Regions from separate parts of the Arthrobacter sp. TJ-58 genome, predicted to be linked through region 2. Evidence: riboswitches for the same ligand, from Rfam matches in the RefSeq annotation. Region 2 holds a riboswitch; the other holds the start of a gene.
What was found. A riboswitch is a leader RNA that binds a small molecule or an ion and turns the genes downstream of it on or off. The one in region 2 is predicted to bind cyclic di-AMP.
Positions count from the first base shown of each region.

Region 1 (3,330 bases), on a different contig from region 2:
TTGCCGGTATGGCCACGGCCGACACAACTGCGGATTCGGAACAGGCCTCTGTGACTGAACAGCAGCAGGAGCAGCAGGGCCAGGAGTCCGAATCGGAGTCTGAGTCCGACGCCGAGACGCGGCACGAGCGCGACGGCGGCGGCGACAAGGCAGAGAAGGACAAGGCAGACAAGCCAGACAAGGCGGATAAGGACAAGACGGATCAGGGAACTGAGACAGACCCGGACACCCAGGAGGAGAACTCAGACGGGGAATCCGCGCCGGATCAGGGCAGGAACGACGGCGACCGCAAGGTGCGCGACGATGACGGAGATGTCCGCGGCGACGGCGACGGGCCTGCCCGCGACGGCATGATCGAAGACGGTCCCGGGCACGGCCACGGCGGCCGGCATCACTCTGACGCCCCGGACTCCCAGGAACAGCAGGATGCCCCGGACTCCCAGGAACAGCAGGACAGCCCGGAACAGCAGGACGGCCAGACCGGTCCGGAAGCCTGACTTCCGGCGGACCTGACACTGCGCGCACATCCGCGCACGTCAAAGTAAACGCTCAACGGCAAAAAGGAACGCCCGGCCAGCTGGCCGGGCGTTCCTTTTTATGAATCCATCAGATTGCAGGTCCGTTCGCTTCCCGCGCTCCGATGGGAGCTAGTGCGTGATTACGCTACGCGGTAGTACACGGCGCCGGAACCAACGTTGGCGCTCTGCAGCACAGTCTGGTTGCCGCCCCATCCGCTGTGGATGGCCTGGCCGTTGCCTACGTAGATGGCGATGTGGGCAACGCCCATGCCGCCGTCGGCGTAGTAGGCGATGTCGCCCGGCTGGGGGTCGGAAACCGGGGTTCCGTAAGCAGCAAGCTGCGCGGGAGCCAGGTCGCCAACCGAGTGGCCGGCTGCCCGGAGGGCAACCTCAACCAGAATGGTGCAGTCCTGGACGGCACCCATCTGGGCGTATGCGGAGCTGAGCATGATGGCGTTGGTGCCGCTAGCAGCGGGAGCGGCAGCCGGCGTCACGGAGGAAGCCTGCGTGCTGAAGGTGCTGAAGTCGGCCACGGCGGCGGTCTCTTCCACCGGAGCGGCGTAGGAGGCTGCAGCGGGAGCGTCATAGGACACTGCTGCAGGAGCATCGTAGGACACTGCAGCCGGTGCGGCGTAAGCAGCTTCAACAGCAGCGCCGCCGGCGTACGTGATGACATCGCCGGGGTAGATGATGGAATCCAGCGAAAGGCCGTTCAGCGCCAGGATGTCGTCAAGGGTGACGGCGTAGGTGCTGGCGATGGCGCTCAGGGTGTCGCCGGACTGGACCACGTGGGTGGATGCTGCGGCGGGGGCAGGAGCCTCAACCGGAGCAGCTGCGGGAGCTACCGGAGCAGCCGGAGCGGCTACAGCAGCAGGGGCGGTGTAGGACTCGGTCGAGTCGTTGGCGACGACGCCTGCCGAAGCGGGGCCGGCCATGCTGAGGACCAGGCCGGAGCCTGCTGCCAGGACAGCTGCTGCGGTGCCGATGGTGCGGGCCTTGCCGGTGGTGGCGTTTGCAAGTGCAGTCCACAGTCCGGTGTTGTCGGCGCTGTGGGTTCCACGAGTATTGTTCAACAAAATAAGTTACCTCTCCCGATACCTGCGAGGTGAGCTGTCGGATGCGGATGGGAGTCATCCGGTCCGCCGAAGAAACCTCGGCTGACTTAACCCCAAGGATTCATAAGGAACCCGTAAGTGGTTCCCCCGCCTCTGCCGAAGTGTGAAATCTGTGGACCTTGACCAGCGGCAGAGCTAGGTAACAAGTCAAGGGAGCCGCTTCAGATAACGGCATGAGTACTACCGTACAAGACGGTTACGGGATGGTAACTATTTAGTAACGAAGCTCGCACGGAGGCGTGAGTGGCACCTCTGGAGTGGCCTGTGGGTGCCGGCACAGGAGGTTCCCGAACCCGCGTCAGCACGGGGATTTAGTGCCGTTTAGGTCCCCGGATACGCCTGGGTCCGCAGGTACGGCTAAGTCCGCAGATACGCCAACGTGGCCAGTACGCGGCGGTGGCCGCTGTCCGACGGCGAGAGGCCCAGTTTCGCGAAGATGTTGCCGATGTGCTTGCTGACCGCTGTCTCGGATACGGAGATGGTCCGGGCAATGGCGGTGTTGCCCAGGCCCTCGGCCACCAGCCCCAGCACTTCAAACTCGCGGGGAGTCAGCGACCGGATGGGGTCACGGGTGCTGCGCCGGCTGAACAGCTGGGCGATGACCTCCGGATCCATGACGGTTCCGCCGGCCAGGACCCGGCGCAGGCCCTCGACAAAATCGCCCACTTTGCCCACGCGTTCCTTTAAGAGGTAGCCCACACCCTGGGCGCCGGAGGCCAGCAGCCGGCTTGCGTACCGGTCCTCAACATAAGCGGACAGGACAAGGACCGGAAAGTCCGGCACCCGCGAGCGAAGTTCCAGGGCAGCGCGCAGCCCCTCGTTGGTGAAGGTCGGCGGCATCCGCACATCAAGGACGGCGCCGTCGGCACTGCCGGGTTCAAAGCCTGCCAGCAGGTCCTCGGCATTGTCCGCGGAGCCAACCACCTCAAATCCCTCGCCCTGCAGCAGCAGCTCAAGCCCGGCGCGCAGCAGAGCATCATCTTCGGCGATCAGAAGGCGCATGGAAGCTCCACCCTTAGTTCGGTTGGCCCGCCGGGCGGACTGGTCAGATACAACGTGCCGCCAAAGGCTGCGGCGCGGCGGGCAATTCCGGCCAGGCCGGTGCCGGACCCGGCCGCCGGATCGCCGGCACCCGCAACGGCAGCGCCGCCGCGCCCGTCGTCGTTCACCCGGACCACCAGCACATCCTCGCGCGGTGCGGTTTCTGTGCGCAGGAGCACTTCGATGTGCGAGGCGTCGGAATGTTTCGCGGCGTTGGTCAGGGCTTCGGCCAGGACAAAGTAGGCGGCGGATTCCACCGCTGCGGGAGCACGCTGCAGTCCCTGCACGTCCAGCGAACAGCTGATGGGGGACCTGCTGGTCAGTGCAGATGCCGCTCCGCCCAGGCCCAGCTCATCCAGGACCGGCGGATAAATGTCGTGCACCGCTTCCCGCAGACCGGCCAGGGCTTCGGTGGCGGCGTCCTGGGCACGCCCGATAAAAGGCATTGCGGCAGCCGGATTGGTCTCCGCCGCCCGCTGCGCCAGCCCGAGCATCATCACCACTCCCACCAGCCGGTTCTGCGCTCCGTCATGCAGCTCACGTTCGATGCGGCGCAGCTCTGCTGCGTGGGCCGTCAGTGCGCTGGCGCGGGCTGCGGAAAGATCCTGGATCCGGCGGGCGAGTTCGTCATACCGGCGGGGCGAGAGGATCGCCAG
Region 1 covers NZ_JBZCNM010000001.1:514,770-518,099, forward strand. The annotation lists gene AC4D2W_RS02430 (hypothetical protein) at 1-497, shown strand, start outside; gene AC4D2W_RS02435 (LysM peptidoglycan-binding domain-containing protein) at 659-1,591, opposite strand; cyclic di-AMP (ydaO/yuaA leader) riboswitch at 1,600-1,752, opposite strand; gene AC4D2W_RS02440 (response regulator) at 1,991-2,635, opposite strand; gene AC4D2W_RS02445 (sensor histidine kinase) at 2,623-3,330, opposite strand, start outside.
Region 1: another riboswitch for cyclic di-AMP. It lies ahead of AC4D2W_RS02435 (LysM peptidoglycan-binding domain-containing protein); the one in region 2 lies ahead of AC4D2W_RS14835 (NlpC/P60 family protein).

Region 2 (3,330 bases):
TGACGGTACTTCACATGATCTATGGAAAGAGTATGCCCGGATCCTGCTCTTCGCCATTTTCGGCGCCGCCCGGCGGTTTAAACGGATCAAGGGTTCCTCCCGGAGGAGAAACCCTTGACCGCTGCCGGCGAACCGGCAGGCAAACTGTGGGTAGCGTTTTCTAGCGGACGTGGATGTACACGCCGCCCGAGCCCAGCTCTGCGGGAGCCACAACAGTGGAATTACCGTTGAATCCACCGTGGATGGCCTGGCCGTTTCCAACGTAAACAGCAATGTGGGCCATGCCCATGCCGCCGTCGGCGTAGTAGATCAGGTCGCCGGGAACCGCCTGGGAGGCGCTGACCGTAGTTCCCAGAGACAGGTAACCGGCGGGCCAGTCATGGAAGCTGATGCCGGCGGCAGCCAGTGAGTTGGTCACCAGCATGGTGCAGTCCTGTGACACGCCCAGCTGCGCATAGGCAGCGGCGGCGATGGTCGCAGCAGTGCCGGAGGAAGCAGCCGGAGCCGCTTCCGGCGCCGGGGCCGGGGCCGCCGCCGGAGCGGAAACAAAACCTGCCGGTTCCATGGCCGGAGCAGCTTCTTCCGTCAGCACTGCCTGGGCAGGTGCCTGGGCAGGAGCCTCGGCCGGCAGCGGCTGCGCTGCCGGCGCTGCCTGGGGCTCGGTTGCCTGCGGCTGCGCAGCAACAGGCTGCACTTCCTCAGACGGAGCTTCCTCAGGCTGCACTTCCGGGGCCAGAATGACGCCGGCCACGGCCGGACGGTCAAAGCTCACCACGGCGGTTGCGGGAACCATCAGCTGCGTAGACGCCGCCAGATCCAACGTGCTGGTTTCCGCGCTGCGGACCACGTCGGAACCTGTTGCGTTGGCCGCAACGCCGGTGCCCAGAACCAGGCCTGATGCGGCAACCACCACAGCGGCCTGACGCCCAAAGGTTCCGGCGTTGGCGGACACTGCCTGCGCAAGCGTGCTCAGCGCAGCGGTACGTGCTGCGGGCGCCCGGTGACGGGCGCGCTCAGTTGTAGATGTCATGCGGGTGCAATCTCCGTTATCTGCAACAGGGCTTAGCTGACGCGGACGAAGCTTGCGCCGCCGAGGTAGGACAGCGGGTGCAGCACGGTGTTCATACCGTCGAAGCCGCCGCTGATGACCTGGCCGTTGCCCACGTAGATGGCTACGTGGCCGGAGGTGATGACGAGGTCGCCGGGCTCGGGCGAGCCAACAACCGAGCCGAAGGCGTAGAACTGTGCGGGGGCGAGGTCGCCCACCGACTTGCCGACGGAGCGCAGTGCATTCTCCACCATGGCGGTGCAGTCCTGAGCAACGCCGAGCTGTGCGTAGGCCGAAGCAACGAGTGCTGCACCGACGCCGCTGGTTACCGGAGCCGGTGCGGGGGCCGGAGCCTGAACCGGTGCGGGAGCTGCAGCGGCGGGTGCCGGGGCAGCAGCCTGGGCCTGAGCCGGCGTGTTGGCCGCGGGGGCCCAGTTGGCAGTGGTGGCTGCCAGCGGTGCGGAAGCCTGCTGCGTCTGAGCGGCAACTGCCTGCTCAGCCTGAACAGCCTGCTCGGCCTGAACTGCAGCGGCCTGCTCAGCCTGAACAGCTGCCTGTTCCTGAGCAGCGGCTTCAGCGGCGGCAGCCGCTTCTTCTGCTGCGATGCGGGCGCGGTAGTCCGCTCCGGAAACGGAGGAGACGGGCTGCATGGTGGCCAGCTCAAACGGTGCCTGTGCGGAGACAGAAACAGCGCCGGTTGAAGTTACGACACTGAGCGGGGTGGCTTCGAGTACCTGGCGGTCGGTGCTGGGGGCTGCCTGGGCGGGAAGGCCTGCAGCGAGGACGAGGCCTGAAGCGGCGACGACGACGGCGGCCTGGCGGCCGATGGTTCCAACATTGGAGGTGACGGCCCGGGACAGTGCTGAAACGGGGCTCGACTGGACTGCGGACGCGCGACGGCGGCCGTGAGCTACTGATGACACAAGTTTGCCTCTCCCAATGCCTACGAGGTGAGCTGTCGGATTCGGATGGGAGTCACCCGGCTGCGTGGGCGGTAAGGCCCATGCAACTTAACCCCTAGGGTTTCTTTCGAAACCCGAATGTGGTTCCCCCGCCTCTGCCATGCGATGTTGCGAACGGACCTCAAACAGTGGCAGAGCTCGGCGATCTGTTCGAGGGTGCCCGACCTTTGGCCGATCAAGCACGAGGATGACCCTACAACAACATTTGTCGAATGTCACGTTCAGGTCACGAAATGGTTATCCTGCGGTCACAGCCAACCGAGCGGGTCAACGACCTCGCCGTTGACCATCACTTCAAAGTGAAGGTGGCAGCCCGTTGAGGCCCCTGTGGTGCCGCTGGCCCCCACCAGGGCGCCGCGCTCCACCTTGTCCCCCACGGCCACAGCTAGGCTGGACATGTGGTTGTACGTGGTTTCCACGCCGTTGCCGTGATCAACCACCACGCGGTTTCCGCCGCCGAAGTCGTGCCAGCCCGAGAAGGTTACGGTGCCGGCTGCGGCAGCCGTGACATCCGTGCCGCAGGCAGCGGCAAAGTCCTGGCCGCGGTGCAGCTCGTCTGCGGCACCGGTGATGGGGCTGACGCGGTAGCCAAAGCCGGACGTCTGAACGAGCTCCGAGGCCAGCGGTCGGGCAAGAGCGCCCGCGGATGCACCGGCGGAAATCTCCGCACCGGACGCCACAGCCACGTGGTGGAGCTTTGCTTCCGGGTCAAACCGGCTGCTCAGGGCGGGCCGGTCAAAGTTAACGGCCGCTGCGGGATCCGCTGAAACTACCGGCGCTTCCACGGCGACAGGCTGCATTTCCTGGGCTGGTTCGCTCACGGCTGCGGTGGTGGGGACCGCAGCAGTAAGGATCATGCCCGAGGCTGCTGCGGTGATGGCGACTTTTTGTGCGGCACCGCCGATGGAGCGGTTTCTGGATTCTGCTCGGCGGCGGCCGGATCTGGGGCCGTTGTCCGGGCGTGGAGCGGGGGCCGGGGCAGACGCGCGGCGCCTGCCCGGGGCAGCATGCTTCGACAAGGTATACCTCTCTCATATGCCTGCGAAGTTAGCTGTCGGATTCGAGTGGAGAAACTCGGCCCCGCATTCAGCGACGGGCCGCACCGTCGATGCGGGGGCAGTGCTGATGCTGGAGGCTTCACCCCAAGGCAGCTCAAGCTGCCGGTGATGGGTCCTCCGCCCCTGCCTGAACTATGTAATTCCGGGCCAGTGGCAGGGTTCGGCGTAAGGCCCGGATAACGGTGTTATTTCAACGTCAGTAAGTCACTATAGGTGAAGATGCCCAAAAGAGACCATTTCGTTATCCGAGTGTGGATACAAA
Region 2 covers NZ_JBZCNM010000005.1:67,990-71,319, reverse strand. The annotation lists gene AC4D2W_RS14840 (NlpC/P60 family protein) at 161-1,030, opposite strand; gene AC4D2W_RS14835 (NlpC/P60 family protein) at 1,063-1,971, opposite strand; cyclic di-AMP (ydaO/yuaA leader) riboswitch at 1,975-2,140, opposite strand; gene AC4D2W_RS14830 (M23 family metallopeptidase) at 2,259-2,867, opposite strand; cyclic di-AMP (ydaO/yuaA leader) riboswitch at 3,032-3,244, opposite strand; gene AC4D2W_RS14825 (iron-dependent transcriptional repressor DtxR) at 3,310-3,330, opposite strand, start outside.